Regions from separate parts of the Streptomyces sp. NPDC002669 genome, predicted to be linked through region 2. Evidence: riboswitches for the same ligand, from Rfam matches in the RefSeq annotation. Region 2 holds a riboswitch; each other region holds the start of a gene.

Region 1 (4,203 bases), on a different contig from region 2:
TGGTGTTTACGGGATGTTGCGAGGTCCTCACCCGGTCGGTGCGCGGTACGGCGGGCCGCCGGGCCGTGCGGCCCCCCGGCCGGTCCGTCCGGCGCAGCCGGTGCGCGGCCGCGGCCCGTTCGACGTGCTGGGCGGCCAGCGCCCTGGCCCGGTCCGCGTCACGGCGCGCCACCGCGTCCACGATGGCCCCGCGCTCGGCCCAGGAGTCCATCGGCCGGGCGGGCGGCTCGACCGTGTACATCCAGGCGGTCTTGTGTCGGAGCTGGGTGAGCAGGGCGGTCAGACCGGGGCTGCCCGATGCCTGCACCAGCGTCTCGTGGAACCAGCCGTCCAGCGGGCGCAGGTCCTCCGTCTCGCCCCGCCCGGCCCGGTCCCGGCCGAGCCTGACCAGGCCGCGCAGCACCTTGAGGTGTGCCTCGGTGCGGCGCCGGGCGGCGCGCGCGGCGCCCAGCGGCTCCAGCAGCATCCGGACCTCCAGGAGATCGGCGGCCTCCAGCTCGGTGGGCTCGGCGACACAGGCGCCCGCGTGACGGCGGGTGACCACGAACCCCTCCGACTCCAGGGTCCGCAACGCCTCCCGCACCGGGACCCGGGAAACCCCGTACCGGCGCGCCAGCAACTCCTCGGTGAGTCGGCTGCCCCGCTCGAAGAAACCCGAGACGATGTCGTCACGAATTGCCGTGCATACCGAATGCGCCGGAATGCGCATGTCCGAACCTCCGCCTCGATCCCCCGCACACCGCGGCCGGCCGATACCTGCCCCGTGACTCTATTGCAATGCGACCGTGTTTCCGATGCCGGACGGAAATTCATGAATATCTTTTGGCCGCGGGGCGGTTCGGCGGGCGGGCACCCGCACCGGGCCCCTTGACGGATACGCCGATGGCCCCGGCGGGCTGCCGGGGCCATCGGAAGGGCGTGGAGGGTGCCGCGGGGTGCTCGGGTCAGACGTTGACGCCGTGGGCGCGCAGGTACGCGACGGGGTTCACGTCGGAGCCGTACTCCGGGGTCGTGCGGGCCTCGAAGTGGAGGTGGGGCCCGGTGGAGTTGCCGGTCGAGCCGGAGAGGCCGATCTGCTGGCCCGCGCCGACGCGCTGGCCGACGGAGACGCCGATCGAGGAGAGGTGCCCGTACTGCGTGTACGTCCCGTCCGTCATCCGGAGCACGACGTTGTTGCCGTACGCGCCGCCCCAGCCGGCCTCGACGACCGTACCGGCGCCGACGGCGACGACGGAGCTGCCGGAGGCGGCGTGGAAGTCGACGCCCGAGTGGCTGCCGGAGGACCAGAGCGAGCCGCCGGCCTTGTAGCCGGTGCTGATGTACGAACCGGCGAGCGGCAGCTGGAAGGCGCCCAGCCGGGCACGCTCGGCGGACCGGGCGGCACGCGCCTCCTCGGCACGCTCCTCGGCCGCGCGCTTCGCCTCGGCCCTGGCCTTCGCCACGGCCTTCTTCCTGGCTTCGGCCTTCTTCTCGGCCTCCGCCTTCGCCTTCGCCACGGCATCGGCCTGGTGCTGCTGGGCGTCGGCCTGGGCCTCGATCTGGTCGGCGAGGGTCGCGTCGATGGCGATGACCTGGTTCAGGCCGGCCCCGCTCGCGGAGGGGGCGTCGGAGCCCGCGGCGAGGGCAGGGGAGGCCAGGCCGCCGATGACTCCGGTGGTGGCCAGGGTCGCGACGCCGACGGCCTTCGCGCTCCCGCGCGTCAGGCGGCTCGGGGCACGATGCTTCCCGGTGGCACGGGTGAACGCCATGAAGTGGCTGGTCCTTTCCTTCCTTCTCGCCTACCGGGTTAGCTGACGGGTTCGGAGCAGGAAGGTCTCCTACGGACGCCCCGGCCGTCGCGGCTCGGGCCTCCGATTCACCCCAGGGACTTCATGGGTCCCCGGCTCCCCTGGCTCGCGCCGTACGGGGACTCGGCGATGACTGCCCGGTACGTCGCGGTTGCGGCATACAAGTGGCGGACAGCCGAGCCGACGCTAAGCGGGACCGCTTACGTTCACCAAACGGACAGGCCGTTTTGTAGCGCATCCCACAGGGCAACCAGGCAACCTCTCCCCAAGAGCGGACAAAAGGGAGGGTTGCGGCGAAACCCTCTTCGCCGCAACCCTCCCTTCGTCCCGATATGCGACTATCCGGCCTTCTGTCTTCCGGCAGGGCCGCTCGTCAGCCGGAGACCACCGAGACCTCTCCGATGCCCAGGGCGCGGACCGGCTCCGCGATCCGGGCCGCGTCACCGACGAGGATCGTGACCAGCCGGTCCTCCGGGAACGCGTTGACGACCGCCGCGGTCGCCTCGACCGTGCCGGTCTCCGCGAGCCTGGCGTACAGCTGTGCCTGGTAGTCGTCGGGGAGGTGCTGCTCGACCTGGTCGGCGAGGGTGCTCGCGACGGAGGCCGCGGTCTCGAACTTCAGGGGCGCCACGCCCACGAGGTTCTGCACGGCCGTCTCGCGCTCCTCGTCCGTCAGTCCCTCCGCCGCCAGGGTCCGCAGGACCGTCCACAGGTCCTTGAGCGCCGGCTCGGTGGACTCCGTGTCCACGGATCCGCTGATGGCGATCATCGAGGCACCGGTCGCGCCCGACTCGGAGTCCGGGGCGGACGACCGCAGCACCTGGGCGAAGGCCCGCACGCCGTAGGTGTAGCCCTTCTCCTCGCGCAGCACCCGGTCCAGCCGGGAGGTGAGCGTGCCGCCCAGGCAGTACGTGCCGAGCATCTGGGCCGGCCACACGCTGTCGTGCCGGTCGGCGCCGATCCGGCCGATCAGCAACTGCGTCTGCACCGCGCCCGGACGGTCGACGATCACGACCCGGCCGGTGTCGTCGGCGGTGATCGGCGGGGCGGTCCGGGGCACGGCGGGCTCGCCCGACCAGTCGCCGAGCGTGTCGGCGAGCAGGGCGTCCAGGTCGATGCCGGTGAGGTCGCCGACGACCACGGCGGTCGCGGCGGACGGCCTGACGTGGGCGTCGAAGAACGCGCGCACCGCCGCCGAGTCGATCCGCTCCACGGTCTCCTCGGTGCCCTGACGCGGGCGCGACATCCGCGCCGCGGCCGGGAACAGTTCCTTGGAGAGCTGCTTGGCGGCGCGCCTGGCCGGGTTGGCCTGCTCGTGCGGGATCTCGTCGAGCCGGTTGCGCACCAGCCGCTCGATCTCGCCGTCCGGGAAGGCGGGCGCCCGGAGCGCCTCGGCGACCAGGGCCAGGGCCTTGGCGAGCCGGGAGGCCGGGACCTCCAGGGAGACCCGGACGCCGGGGTGGTCGGCGTGGGTGTCGAGAGTGGCGCCGCAGCGCTCCAGCTCGGCGGCGAACTCCTCCGCCGTGTGCTTGTCCGTGCCCTCGGAGAGCGCCCTCGACATGATCGTGGCCACGCCGTCGAAGCCCTCGGGCTCGGCGTCCAGCGGGGCGTCGAGGAAGATCTCCACCGCGACGACCTGCTGGCCGGGGCGGTGGCAGCGCAGCACCGTCAGGCCGTTGGGCAGGGACCCCCGCTCCGGGGCGGGAAAGGCCCAGGGCCGTGCGACGCCGGGGGCCGGCTGCGGGTGGTACTGCATCGAAACTCCAGTCGCGGCGTCGGTCACTTGCCCGCTCCTTCGTGCGCGTCGGTGTCGTCGGCGTCGGTCTCGTCGGCGGCCTCGGCCGACTCGACCGGCTCGTAGACCAGCACCGCCCGGTTGTCCGGGCGCAGCTGGGCCCCGGCCGCGGCCCGGACCTCCTCCGCAGTCACGTCGAGCACCCGCTGCACGGCGGTCAGGGCGAGCTGCGGGTCGCCGAACAGCACGGCGAAGCGGCACAGTTCGTCCGCGCGGCCCGCGACCGTGCCGAGCCGGTCCAGCCACTCGCGCTCCAACTGGGCCTGCGCCCGCTCCATTTCCTCGGGCGTGGGGCCCTCGGCGGCGAACCGGGCGAGTTCCTCGTCGACCGCGGTCTCGACCTCCGGCACCTCGACCCCGCCGGACATCTTGACGTCCAGCCAGCCGAGCGAGGGCGCTCCGGCCAGTCGCAGCAGTCCGAACCCGGCCGCCACGGCCGTGCGGTCGCGGCGGACGAGACGGTTGTACAGCCGCGACGACTCGCCGCCGCCGAGCACGGTCAGCGCGAGGTCCGCCGCGTCGCACTCCCGGGTGCCGTCGTGCGGCAGCCGGTAGGCGGCCATCAGGGCGCGCGCCGGAACCTCCTCGCGCACCTCCTCGCGCAGCTGCTCACCGATGATC
Region 2 (4,203 bases):
CGGCGACCGAGGAGAGCGGGGAGGTGTACGGCTGCGCGCTCGCCTGGTCCGGATCGTGGCGGATCTGCGTGCAGCGGCTTCCCGACGGGCTGGTGCAGATCACCGGCGGCGCGGGCCACGACGACTCCGGACTGCTGCGGCTCGCCCCGGGGGAGTCGTACACCACGCCCGTGTTCGCCGGTCTGTGGAGCGGGCGGGGGTTCGGCGGGGCGAGCCGCGCCTGGCACGCCTGGCAGCTGGCCCATGTGGTCCCGAACGCGGAGAGCCTCCGGCCGGTGCTCTACAACTCCTGGGAGGCGACCGGCTTCGACGTCTCGCTGGAGCAGCAGCGCGCCCTCGCCGCCCGCGCCGCCGAGGTGGGCGTGGAACTCTTCGTCGTGGACGACGCGTGGTTCGGGCAGCGGACCAGCGACCGGGCCGGGCTCGGCGACTGGACACCGAACCCGGACCGCTTTCCCGAGGGGCTGAAGCCGCTCGCGGACGAAGTGCACGCACTCGGCATGCAGTTCGGTATCTGGGTCGAACCGGAAATGGTCAACCCGGACAGTGATCTCTATCGCGCGCACCCCGACTGGGTGCAGCACTTCCCGGGCAGGAAGCGGACCGAGTACCGCAATCAGCTGGTGCTCAACCTGGCCCGTGCCGATGTGCGCGAATATCTCCTGGAGCAGCTGGACACCCTGCTCTCCAGCGCTCCCATCGACTATGTGAAATGGGATTTCAACCGCTGTTTCACCGATGCGGGGTGGCCGGGCGAGGAGTATCCGCAGAAGCTCTGGGTCGAGCACGTGGGCGCCCTGTACGGGCTGATCGACCGGCTCAGGGCCGCGCACCCCTCCGTCGCGTTCGAGTCCTGCTCGGGCGGCGGCGGGCGGATCGACCTGGGAATCCTGTCCCGTACGGACCAGGTGTGGACCTCCGACAACACCGACCCGCTGGACCGGCTCGCCATCCAGGAGGGCTTCGGCCAGATCCACCCGGCCCGGGTGATGGCCGCCTGGGTCACCGACAGCCCGAACGTCCAGTTCAACGACAGGGTCAGCTCCCTGCGCTTCCGCTTCGTGAGCGCGATGGCCGGAGTGCTCGGCATCGGCGGGGACCTCGCGGAGTGGAGCGAGGGGGAGCTCACCGAGGCGCGGGAATGGGTGGAGCTGTACAAGGAGATCCGGCCGGTGGTGCAGCACGGCGAGTTGTACCGGCTGCGCCCCCCGGGCGGCGGCCTCGGCGCGGTCCAGTACGTCCGTGGCGAGGAGACCGTGGTCCTGATGTGGCTGGAGACCCAGCGCCACCGGGAGCGGCCGCCGGCCCTGCGGCTGCGCGGGATCGACCCCGGGGCCACGTACACCTGCCTGGAGACGGGGGCGGTGCACCACGGTTCGGTGCTGCTGCACCGCGGACTGCACACCGGGCTCCGGGGAGACCTCGACGCGCGCGTGCTGAGGCTCAGAAAAGGGTGACCCGCGTAGAGTGTCCGTAATGCGTATTTTGTCGCAACTTGCCCGAGGTGCATGGGGGATGGTTGCCCGCTCGTGAGCGGGATCATATCCGTGACGGTGTGTGGCGGAGGGGCGGCCGGGAATTCCGTGCGTGGCGCGGAAAGGCAAGATCCTTAATCCACGGAGTGTGACCGGAATTCCGCACCGATTTCCCGGGTGCGGAATCCGGAGTGGAACCCATGGCTTGTTCTCACCGTCCCGGCTCGCCTACGGTCACCGTCAATCCGGACGGACCGCCCAATCCTGCCGCCGACCGGAATTCATATCCACTGATCGCGTGGCAGGAGCGGGGGAACCAGGTAAGTCGCCGACCGGTGAATCCGGCCGGCTAGGGGTGAAGTCGCGTTCGCGCGGCCGGGCATCTCCAGCCCGAACCCGACAGCTCACCTCGCAGGCGCCGGAGAGGAAACACTTCATGCCCATCTCGGGTAAGCACCGTCGTCCCAAGGCCGGCCCCATCGCCCGCGGCGTCGTCGCGGCGAGCGCCGGCGGCGCCGTCATCGCGCTCCCGCTGCTCGGCGCCACCGGCGCCCACGCCGCAGAGCAGGCCGCCCCGGCCGCCGTGCCGCAGAAGGCCCCCGTCACCACCACGCACGCCCAGCCGGTCGCGCAGAAGCAGGCCCCCGCCACCACGACGTACTCCGTCGTCTCCGGCGACTACCTCGCGAAGATCGCCACCGAGCACAAGGTCCAGGGCGGCTGGCAGAAGCTGTACCAGGACAACCGCCAGGTCGTCGGCGAGAACCCCGGCCTGATCTTCCCGGGCATGAAGCTGACCATCGGAGGCAAGGCGTCCGCCGGTGCCGCGTCCACCGGCACGGGCACCGGCTCCTCCCTCCCGTCGAAGGCCCCCTCGGCGCCGTCGGCCGCGAAGAAGTCGGCCCCGGCCCAGGCCGCCCCGGCCGAGTCGGCCCCGGTCAAGTCCGCGCCCGTGGCCCAGTCCAAGGCCGCGACCTCCGCTCCGGCCGCCCAGAGCACCGGCTCCGGCTACGTCCACCCGGTTCCCGGCAACCACACCACCAACTACCGGGCCTCCGGATCCAACTGGTCCAGCGGCAGCCACAGCGGGATCGACTTCCCCGTCTCCACCGGCACCAGTGTGAAGGCCATCACCTCCGGCACCGTCGTCACCGCCGGCTGGGGCGGCGCGTACGGCAACCAGGTCGTCATCAAGCACGCCGACGGCCGCTACTCGCAGTACGGCCACATGTCCTCCCTCTCCGTCTCGGCGGGCCAGAGCGTGAGCGCCGGGCAGCAGATCGGCCTCTCCGGCTCCACCGGCAACTCCACCGGCCCGCACCTGCACTTCGAGGTCCGCACGGGCCCGGCGTACGGCTCGGACATCGACCCGATCGCCTACCTGGCCTCGCACGGCATCTACGTCTGATCCGTACGGATCCACGTCCGATCCGCACGGCCGGGAAGCCGGACGGCGGAATCCGACCCCGGCGACACGGAAGGGGCGGTGCGCGGCGGCGCACCGCCCCTTCGTCGTATTCCCCCTTTGCCAAAAACTGACCGGGTGGTCTATCTCACCTCCCGTCAACCCCATATTACGGTCGCGTAGGTCACATTCGGCGGTGCAGGATAAGCGCTTGTGGCAGACGATTCGAGAAAAAATCAACGTGGCGTCATCAACCGACATGGTGTCATCGGGTCGTACGCGGCGATCGGCGACAGCTTCACCGAGGGAGTCGGCGACCCGGGTCCGGACGGGACCTTCGTCGGCTGGGCGGACCGGTTCGCGGTACTCCTCGCGGACCAACTCCCGGACACCGGAACGGACGCGGGTCCCCACGGGGACTTCAGGTACGCCAACCTCGCCGTACGTGGACGCCTCCTCGACCAGATCATCGAGGAGCAGGTGCCCCGCGCCAAGGAACTCGCCCCCGACCTGGTGAGCTTCTGCGCGGGCGGCAACGACATCATCCGCCCCGGCACCGACCCCGACGACGTGGCCGAGCGCTTCGAGCGCGCGGTCGCCGACCTGACCGGATCGGTCGGAACGGTCATGATCACCACCGGCTTCGACACCCGTGGCGTTCCCGTGCTGCGCCACCTGCGCGGCAAGATCGCCACGTACAACGCCCATGTGCGGGCCGTCGCGGACCGCTACGGGTGCCCGGTCCTCGACCTGTGGTCGCTGCGGTCCGTCCAGGACCGGCGCGCCTGGGACGACGACCGGCTCCACCTCTCGCCCGAGGGGCACACCAGGGTCGCACTGCGCGCCGCCCAGGTCCTCGGCATGGAGGTGCCGGCTGACCCCGACCAGGAATGGCCCCCGCAGGCCCAGCGCGGCACGCTCGAAGTGCGGCGCGACGACATCCACTGGGCGCGCGAGTACCTGGTGCCGTGGATCGGCCGACGGCTGCGCGGCGAGTCCTCCGGCGACCACGTCGAGGCGAAGCGGCCGGACCTGCTGCCGCTCTAGAGGGATCCCCCCCCCGGGCGGTGTGGCCCGGACCCGGCCGTGCGACGGACGGATCCGGGCCTCGGGCCCGTCAGAGGAGGGACGGCGGCGACGACGCCGGTATCCGCTCCAGCACGCCGCCCGCGAAGACGTCGTACAGCGGCAGCGTCTCCAGATGCACGTACCCGATGTGGCAGTCGCAGACCGCCAGCGGGCAGGCCCGCGGCCCGAGCGCCCGCCGGTAGCTCCCGTCGTAGAGGTTGCCGAGCTCCGCCGGTACGAAGTGGCAGCGCCGCA
Region 3 (4,203 bases), on a different contig from region 2:
TCCTTGTAGAACTCGGACGCGGCGACGTCGAGCGCGAGCGCGACGTCCTTGCCCGGGACGTAGCCGGCTTCCTTGATGGCTTCGAGGATGAGGTCGAGGGCGGCGCGGTTCGAGTCCAGGTTCGGCGCGAAGCCGCCCTCGTCGCCGAGACCGGTCGACAGGCCCTTGGCCTTCAGGACCTTCTTCAGCGTGTGGTAGACCTCGGTGCCCCAGCGCAGGGCCTCGGAGAAGGACTCCGCCCCGATCGGGGCGATCATGAACTCCTGGATGTCCACGTTGGAGTCGGCGTGCGAGCCGCCGTTGAGGATGTTCATCATCGGAACGGGCAGCAGGTGCGCGTTCGGGCCGCCCAGGTAGCGGAACAGCGGCAGGTCCGATGCCTCGGACGCGGCGTGGGCGACGGCCAGCGAGACGCCGAGGATGGCGTTGGCGCCGAGCGAGCCCTTGTTCTCCGTGGCGTCCAGGTCGAACATCGCCTGGTCGATCAGCCGCTGCTCGGTGGCGTCGTAGCCGACGAGCTCCGGGCCGATCTGCTCGATCACGGCGAGGACGGCCTTCTCGACGCCCTTGCCCTGGTAGCGGTTGGGGTCGCCGTCACGGAGCTCGATGGCCTCGAACGCACCGGTGGAGGCGCCGGACGGAACGGCAGCACGGCCCGTGCTGCCGTCGTCGAGGCCGACCTCGACCTCGACCGTGGGGTTTCCGCGGGAGTCGAGGATTTCCCGGGCTACGACGACGTCGATGGACGGCACGAGGCATCTCCTTCTGGGATATGACGCTGGTTGTGCAGGGTCGCTTTGGCCTTGCGACAAGAGCCTAACCGGCCGGGCCCGATCAGCCCGACGACCGCCCGTCCCCTGGGACGAAAAAGGACCCGAGGGCGGACAATGCGGGAGGAAAGGCCAGATTTTTACCGGTCAGTAACTACAGGAGTTGAACAAACCCTCCCGGAGGGCTCCGACGGAAGGGGCCGCGGGGGCCGGTGGCCGCCCGCGCGGCGGGAAGGCGGAAACCCCGGCCCGCGCGTACGGAGGGTCGCGCGGGCCGGGGCCACCGGGGAGGAGAGGATCCCGGCTACTTCGTCAGGTGCAGCTGCTGACCCGGGTAGATCAGGTCGGCGTTCTCGACGATGTCCTTGTTCAGCTCGAACAGCTTCTGCCAGCCGCCCTCGACGCCCCGGTCGGCGGCGATCTTGCTCAGCGAGTCGCCGGTGACGACCTTGTACTCGCCGTCGCCCTTCTTGACCTTCTTGCCGGTCGGGGTGGTGACGGTCTTCCTGGCCTCGGCCCGCGGGGCCGCGGAGCGCTCGGAGCGGGAGGCGGCGGGGGCCTCGGTGCGCTCCTGCTTCGGCTGGGCCTGGCGGGTCGGCTGCGACTGCTGCTTCGGGGCGGCCGGGGCGCTCTGCTGCTGCGTGGAGCCGGACTTCTCGGTGGAGCCGGAGGAGCCGGTGTCGACGCCCGGGTCGACGCCGTCGTTGCGCAGGCCGCCGGCGCCGGCGCAGGCCCAGGCACCCGGGCCCTGCATGTCGAGGAGGCGCTCGGCGGTGGCGATCTGCTGGGCCTTGGTGGCCAGGTCGGCGCGGGGGGCGTACTGCAGACCACCGGCGGCGGCCCAGCTGGACTGGGAGAACTGCAGGCCACCGTAGTAGCCGTTGCCGGTGTTGATCGACCAGTTGCCACCGGACTCGCACTGGGCGACGGCGTCCCAGGTGGCGACGGAGGCGGCGGAGGCGCCGGTCGCACCCATCAGGGGGACGGCGACGGCGGCACCGGTGACACCGGCGAGCGTGGCGATGCGGACGGCCTTGGACGGGCGGCGGTGCTTGCCCTTGCTGGAAAACAGCATGGAACTTCTCCTCACCGACGCCTACGAGGTGAGCTGTCGGGTTCGGGCCAAGTGAGTTGCCCGGTCGCACGTCCTAGCACGCGACTTCACCCCAAGCCGGTCCTGATGCGTCCTTCGACGATCGGGGCCGGCGCCTACCTGGGTCCCCCGCTCCTGCCTACGGCGCTTTACGCGTCTGTTCCCTCCGACCGACGGCAGGATTCGGCGTGACGGTCGACGGGGCCCGCGGTGCGAGCGGTTCCGACCGTAAACATACGCAACCCCCACATTCAAAGATGGACACATCGGACAATAAGCCCTTACTTGCATCTGAGGATCTATTGTTTCCGCAGGTCGGGGCCGATGCGAAGGGTTTCCCGGCGCGCGACACGCCAGTTGACGCAAAGAGACCCATGTCTCACTTACGCATAAGTGGACATAGGTCCCTGAACTGCCCCGGTTCCGGGGTCTTTTTCAGCCGGTCGTCAGGCCGCTCTCACGCGGCTCTCACTCGGCCGTCACACCGAGGTCGAGCCGCTGGCCGGGAAGGATGAGGTCCGGGTCGGAGCCGACCTCGTCCCTGTTCGCCTCGTACAGCGCAGCCCACCCACCAGGGACCTTCTGCGCGTCGGCGATGGCCCAGAGGTTGTCGCCGGGGCGGACGGTGTACGGGTCGCCGGCGGCCGGGGCTTCCGTGTCGCGCGCGCCGTCGCCGCCCCGGGAGGCGTGACGGCCCGGCTCGCGGCCCTCGCCGGCGCCGGTCCCGCGGCCGTCCTCGACGGCCGGGGTGCCGCGGTGCTTGCCGCCCTGACCGCTGGACGATTCAGGTGAACCGGACGGGAGGGACTCCCCGGGCGTGTCGGACGGGGCCTTCGTGGAGCCCTCGGCGGAGCCCTCCGAGGGCGGTGCGGTGGGGGTGCCGGACGAGGGGTCCGGAGACGGCGTGACCGTCCCTGACGGCTCGTCGGCACCGTCCGTGCCGTCCACGGCACCCGCGCCGTCCGCGCCCTCCGTGGCGCCGCTCGCCGGGTCGGCCGGAGTCTTCGACGTCTCCCCGGCGGGCTCCCCGCCCTGCTCCGGGTCGGCGGAGGGCGTGGTCCCCGGGTCGACGCCGGGCAGCGTCCCGTCCGTCGCGAGGCCGGAGATGACCGCGCAGCTGGGCCACGCCTGCGGCCCCTGGTCCTCCAGGACCTTCTGGGCCACGGCGATCTGCTGCGCCCGGCTGGCGAGGTCGGCGCGCTCGGCGTACGACTCGCCGCCGTACGCCTTCCAGGTCTCCGGCGAGAGCTGGAGCCCGCCGTAGGAGCCGTTGCCGAAGTCGGCGCTCCATGTGCCGCCGCTCTCGCACTCGGCCACCCGGTCCCAGGTCGTGGCGTCGGCCGCGTGCGCACCGGACGCGCCGAGCAGCGGGATGGCGATGGCGGACCCGGTCACGCCCGCGGCGACGACGATGGCGGGTGCCTGACGGGGGCGACGGTGTTTGCCGTTCGCGGAGCCCATGGGGTTTGCCTTCCGTGTAGCTGACGTGTGTCTGGTGGGTCGAACGGTGAACCTAGCTGGACTCGAACGGGAGTCACAAGTCGATGCAGCGCGGATCACGTAAAAGTCACAGAGTTGACGAGGAGTCACTTCCGGCCCGTCCGGACTCCGGCGTGAACTCCACGGGAAGGGTGCGCAGTCCGCGCATGATGAGCCCGCCGCGCCACCGCAGATCGCCGGATTCCACCGCGAGCCGCAGGTCGGGGAGGCGTCTCAGCAGCGTGGCGAGCGCGGTCCGGCCCTCCAGCCGGGCGAGCGGCGCGCCCAGGCAGTAGTGGATGCCGTGCCCGTATCCGAGGTGCTGATTGTCACGCCGCGCGAGGTCCAGGGTGTCGGGTTCCGAGAAGCGTTCCGGGTCGCGGTCGGCGGCGGCGAGCACCACGAGCACGGGGTCCCCGGCCGCGATGTCCTGTCCGCCGAGTGTCAGCGGCTCGGTGGCGAACCGCCAGGTCGCCAGCTCGACCGGACCGTCGTACCGCAGCAGCTCCTCGATCCCGGTCTCCAGCAGCGCGCCCTCCTCCGTCTCGATGGAGTGCTGGAGCAGGGCGCGCTGCTCCGGGTCGCGCAGCAGGGAGTGGACGCCGTTGCCGATGAGGTTGACCGTCGTCTCGAACCCGGCGAAGAGCAGGATGAAGGCCATGGCCGCGGCCTCGTTCTCGGTGAGGTGCTCGCCGTGGTCGCTGGCCCGGATCAGCCCCGAGATCAGGTCCTCCCCCGGGTTCTCGCGCTTGCGGTGGATCAGCTCGGCGAGGTAGCCGCGCATCTTCTTCACCGACCTGGCCACCCCGCCGCGCGGGCCGCCGCCGTGGCGGATCATCATGCCCGCCCAGTCCCGGAAGT
Region 4 (4,203 bases), on a different contig from region 2:
CGGGACGGCGGACGGTGCGGTGCGGGCCCGGGGCGTCCCGGCTCAGACGAGGAGTCTCGTCTTCGCGCGCTGGTACTCCTCGTCCGTGAGGGCGCCCCGGTCCCTGAGGTCGGCGAGCCTGGCCAGGTCGTCGACGTGGCTGCCGTGTTTCGGGCCGTCCCCGCCCGAGGTGCCCGCCGCCTCCCGTACGTACGCCTTGAAGGCCGCGTCCCGGTCCTGGGCCTCCTTGATGTCCCGTCTGCTCATGGACTTGCCGCGCACGATCACGTACACCAGCACCCCGATGTACGGCAGCAGCAGCGTCAGGACCAGCCAGGCCGCCTTGCCCCAGCCGCTGAGGTCGTGGCTGCGGAAGATGTCCGTGATGACCTTGAAGAGCAGGAACAGCCACATGACCCAGAGGAAGAACCAGAGCATGGTCCAGAAGAGGTCGAGCAACGAGTAGTCGTCCACGGTTCGCTCCCGATCAGTGCGATGTCGTCGCGTCGGTCGGCCGGTCGATGAAATCAGTCATATCACCGCATATCGGTACGCGCGCGCCGTCCGAGGTCAGGTCCGGACAGGGCCCGGGCGGGGTCCCGGGTCCGGATCGCCGGTGCGGTCCGTGGGCCGGAGGCGGTCCGGGTGAAGCCCCGGGGAACCCGAGTGGTCATGAGTGCGCCGGGAATGGCGTAGAGTTGTGTTCACCGACGCGGGGTGGAGCAGCTCGGTAGCTCGCTGGGCTCATAACCCAGAGGTCGCAGGTTCAAATCCTGTCCCCGCTACTGAAGAGTCAGGCCCGGCACGCATGCAGCGTGCCGGGCCTGACTCGTTTCGTTCTCCCGTCCCGCCCCACGCCCCGTCCCCCCATTGGCCGATGAGCGGTCGCCGCGCCGTCGCGTTCCGGGGAGTCTGGGGGCGGGGCGCGGTTCCGTCCGCAGCCGCGGACGTACCGGGCAGGAGACCAACGGGTGGTGTGGAAGCGGGAGCAGCGGCGCGGCGGGCACGTCGACGGCGGCGTCGGCACCCGGCGGTTCGTACGGGCGATGCCCGCCTTGATGATCGTCGGCGGGCTGGTGTTCGACATCTTCACGCCGCCGACCTTCACCGCCATCCCGCTGTTCGTGGCGGCGCCGCTGATCGCCGCCCCGTTCTTCTCGCTCTCCCGCACCGTCAGCACCGGCATCGCCTCGATGCTGGCCGTCATCGCGCTGCGGCTGTCCAGCAGCACGCTGCCCGAAGTGGTGCCGCTGATCGAGCTGCTGACCCTGGCCACCGTCTCGGTCCTCGCGGTCGTGATCAACGGGGTGGTGCGGCGCGGCAACGAGCAGCTGGCCTCCGCGCGGGTCATCGCGGAGACCGCCATGCGCGCGGTGCTGCCGAAGCCGTCCGAGCGGATCGGCGGACTGCGCGTGGCGGCGCGGTACGTGGCGGCGCAGGCGGACGAGTTCGTCGGCGGCGACCTGTTCGCCGTGACGGACACCCCGTACGGGGTGCGGCTGGTGGTCGGGGACGTGCGGGGCAAGGGCCTCGAAGCCGTGGGGACGGTGGCGGTGGTCATCGGGGCGTTCCGCGAGGCGGCCGAGCAGGAGCACTCGCTGGAGGGCGTGGCGTGGCGGCTGGAACGGGCGCTGGCGCGGGAGGAGGCGAGGCGGGGCGGGCTCGACGTGCTGGAGGGGTTCATCACCGCCGTGCTGGCCGAGATCCCGTCCGGGCCGGCCCGGGTGCGCGTCGTCAACCGCGGCCACCCCGAACCGATCCTGCTGCATCCCGACGGGGCGCTGGAGGTGCTGAGGCCCACCGAGCCCGCGCTGCCGCTCGGGATGGACCTGGGCGCGTGGCCGCAGCGGACGGACGAGTGGGAGCTGCCGGCCGGGACGACCCTGCTCCTGTACACGGACGGCCTCTCCGAGGCACGGAACGCCGAAGGGGTCTTCTACGACCCGGCGGACCGGCTGCGCGGGCGGATCTTCCCGGGGCCCGAGGAGCTGCTGTCCGCGCTGACCGACGACGTGCGCCTGCACACGGGCGGCGAGACGACCGACGACATGGCGCTGCTCGCGGTCATGCGCCCGGCGGAGGGGGAGCCGGACCGGCGCAGGACCGTGCGGATCGTCGGCCGGGAGGAAGGGTGACGGGCGGGCCCGGGGGCCGGGTTCCGTTCCTTCCGCTCCCGGCGCCACGGTGCGTGATCGAAGGGCGCCGCTCCGCATAACATTTGACGCAACGTCAGAAACGGGGTAGTGGCTGAGGTGCGGTCAACTCGCACGTTTTCATTGGATTATGTCCCGTAAAGTCCAGGCCAAAGACGTGAACGATCAGTGGGAACGGCTTGGAATGCGACCCCGGTGTCTATTAACGTTCGATAACGCAGCGCGGTCGTCCCAGCCGCCGCCAGTGGCGGCACCGTGCGCGAGCGCCGAATTCCGCAAGGGAACCGGGGAACCACCTATATGGGGTGAATCGGACGCCTGTGTCTCGTGAGAGGCAGAGGGGCCCGTAGGAGACCTTCCTGCTCCGAACCCGTCAGCTAACCCGGTAGGCGAGAAGGAAGGAAAGGAGTGCGCCCCCGTGGCGTCCAACAAGCCTGCCCCCGAGGCCCCGTCCCGGTTCACCCCCGACTACGGCTTCGGTGCCGACTTCCCCGCACAGCGCGGTTCCGACACGGCGGCCACCGGGACGGTGACGACGGCATACGGCAGCGACCACGACGCCGGGTTCAACGGTGACTTCAGCGACGGCTACGGCGGCGACTTCCGCACCGAGGGCAACGGCGGCGAGCCCGCGCGCAGCCTGGAGGAGTGGAACCCCACCGAGGAGTCCGTCCGCCCCGTGCGCGGCCGGCACCGCGTCGCCAAGCAGCGCAGCGGACTCGCCCGCAGCTCCACGGTGCTGGGCGTCGGCGTCATCGCGGCGGTCGGCGCGGGCGGCATGGCCACCGCGCAGAGCAAGCCGCCGGTCTCCATCTCCGTCCCCGACTCCATCACGGAGAACCTCCCCGACGCCGCGTCACTTCCCGGCGTGGGTGCTCTGTTCTCCGACGACTCGGACAAGGACGCGTCCGAGGACGTCACCGCCACCACCCCGCTGACCTCCGCCGGCATCACCGCCGCCGAGGCCGAGCAGGGCAGGACGGATGCCGGCGAGGCGCTCCGCGCCCGCATCCTCCAGCAGGCCGAGCAGCAGCAGGACGCGGCCGCCGCCGAGGCCAAGGCCGCGGAGGAGGCGGCCGCCGCGGAGAAGGCCGCCGCCGAGGCGAAGAAGCAGCAGGACGAGGCCGAGGCCAAGGCCGCCGCCGAGAAGAAGAAGGCGGAGGAGGAGGCCAAGAAGAAGGCGGAGGCCCTCCGGCTCGCCAAGCTCGCCGCCAGCTACGCCGTCCCGACCTCCTCGTACACGATCACCTCGACCTACGGCCAGGCCGGTTCGATGTGGTCCTCCGGCCACCACACCGGCCTCGACTTCGCCGCCCCGACCGGCACCCCGGTCAAGGCCGTGCACGGCGGCACCATCAAGTCGGCGGGCTGGTCCGGCTCGTACGGCTACCGCACGGTGCTGGAGCTGGAGGACGGCACGGAGGTCTGGTACTGCCACCAGTCCTCGATCGGTGTCAGCGTCGGCCAGAAGGTCGCCACCGGCGAGACCATCGGCCGCGTCGGCGCGACCGGCAACGTGACCGGACCGCACCTCCACCTGGAGATCCACACCCCCGACGGCACGGGTGTCGACCCGATGGCCTGGCTCCGCGGCAAGGGCCTCAACATCTGAGGCGACCCGGCCCGGCCCGGTCCACCGGCCCATGAACCCCGGCAGTCCTGACGCTCCCCCCCGACGTCAGGACTGCCGGTTTTTCGTGGGAGGTACCGGGCCGGCACGCCCGCGGGCCGCCGGAAAGAACGGGCCCGCCGGAATAGCGGGCCCGTCGGAACTCGTTGATCCACTTATGACTTCTCTTCGTAAGCTGGGCTCCTCCGACCTCCAGGTCTTCCCGCTCGCACTCGGTGGCAACGTCTTCGGCTGGACCGCCGACGAGGCGCAGTCGTTCGCCGTGCTGGACGCCTACGCCGAGGCCGGGGGCAACTTCATCGACACCGCCGACGTGTACTCGGCCTGGGTCCCGGGCAACGAGGGCGGTGAGTCCGAGACCGTCCTCGGCAAGTGGCTCGCCGCGCGCGGCAACCGGTCCGACGTCGTCGTCGCCACGAAGGGCGGCGCCCACCCCGAGTA

What was found. A riboswitch is a leader RNA that binds a small molecule or an ion and turns the genes downstream of it on or off. The one in region 2 is predicted to bind cyclic di-AMP.
Region 1: another riboswitch for cyclic di-AMP. It lies ahead of ACFYW1_RS26565 (M23 family metallopeptidase); the one in region 2 lies ahead of ACFYW1_RS12730 (peptidoglycan DD-metalloendopeptidase family protein).
Region 3: another riboswitch for cyclic di-AMP. It lies ahead of ACFYW1_RS16610 (transglycosylase family protein); the one in region 2 lies ahead of ACFYW1_RS12730 (peptidoglycan DD-metalloendopeptidase family protein).
Region 4: another riboswitch for cyclic di-AMP. It lies ahead of ACFYW1_RS32290 (M23 family metallopeptidase); the one in region 2 lies ahead of ACFYW1_RS12730 (peptidoglycan DD-metalloendopeptidase family protein).

What each region holds. Positions count from the first base shown of each region.
Region 1 covers NZ_JBIAQQ010000020.1:54,251-58,453, forward strand. Annotated here, with positions in the region: gene ACFYW1_RS26560 (GntR family transcriptional regulator) at 1-709, opposite strand, end outside; gene ACFYW1_RS26565 (M23 family metallopeptidase) at 945-1,748, opposite strand; cyclic di-AMP (ydaO/yuaA leader) riboswitch at 1,762-1,926, opposite strand; gene ACFYW1_RS26570 (M16 family metallopeptidase) at 2,161-3,543, opposite strand; gene ACFYW1_RS26575 (M16 family metallopeptidase) at 3,567-4,203, opposite strand, start outside.
Region 2 covers NZ_JBIAQQ010000007.1:6,368-10,570, forward strand. Annotated here, with positions in the region: gene ACFYW1_RS12725 (alpha-galactosidase) at 1-1,457, shown strand, start outside; cyclic di-AMP (ydaO/yuaA leader) riboswitch at 1,754-1,908, shown strand; gene ACFYW1_RS12730 (peptidoglycan DD-metalloendopeptidase family protein) at 1,912-2,883, shown strand; gene ACFYW1_RS12735 (SGNH/GDSL hydrolase family protein) at 3,094-3,927, shown strand; gene ACFYW1_RS12740 (STM4011 family radical SAM protein) at 3,998-4,203, opposite strand, start outside.
Region 3 covers NZ_JBIAQQ010000009.1:146,179-150,381, reverse strand. Annotated here, with positions in the region: gene eno (phosphopyruvate hydratase) at 1-752, opposite strand, end outside; gene ACFYW1_RS16610 (transglycosylase family protein) at 1,075-1,845, opposite strand; cyclic di-AMP (ydaO/yuaA leader) riboswitch at 1,849-2,020, opposite strand; gene ACFYW1_RS16605 (transglycosylase family protein) at 2,332-3,324, opposite strand; gene ACFYW1_RS16600 (cytochrome P450) at 3,431-4,203, opposite strand, start outside.
Region 4 covers NZ_JBIAQQ010000030.1:23,741-27,943, reverse strand. Annotated here, with positions in the region: gene ACFYW1_RS32305 (SHOCT domain-containing protein) at 43-453, opposite strand; tRNA gene ACFYW1_RS32300 (tRNA-Met) at 691-764, shown strand; gene ACFYW1_RS32295 (PP2C family protein-serine/threonine phosphatase) at 954-2,114, shown strand; cyclic di-AMP (ydaO/yuaA leader) riboswitch at 2,387-2,539, shown strand; gene ACFYW1_RS32290 (M23 family metallopeptidase) at 2,662-3,744, shown strand; gene ACFYW1_RS32285 (aldo/keto reductase) at 3,920-4,203, shown strand, end outside.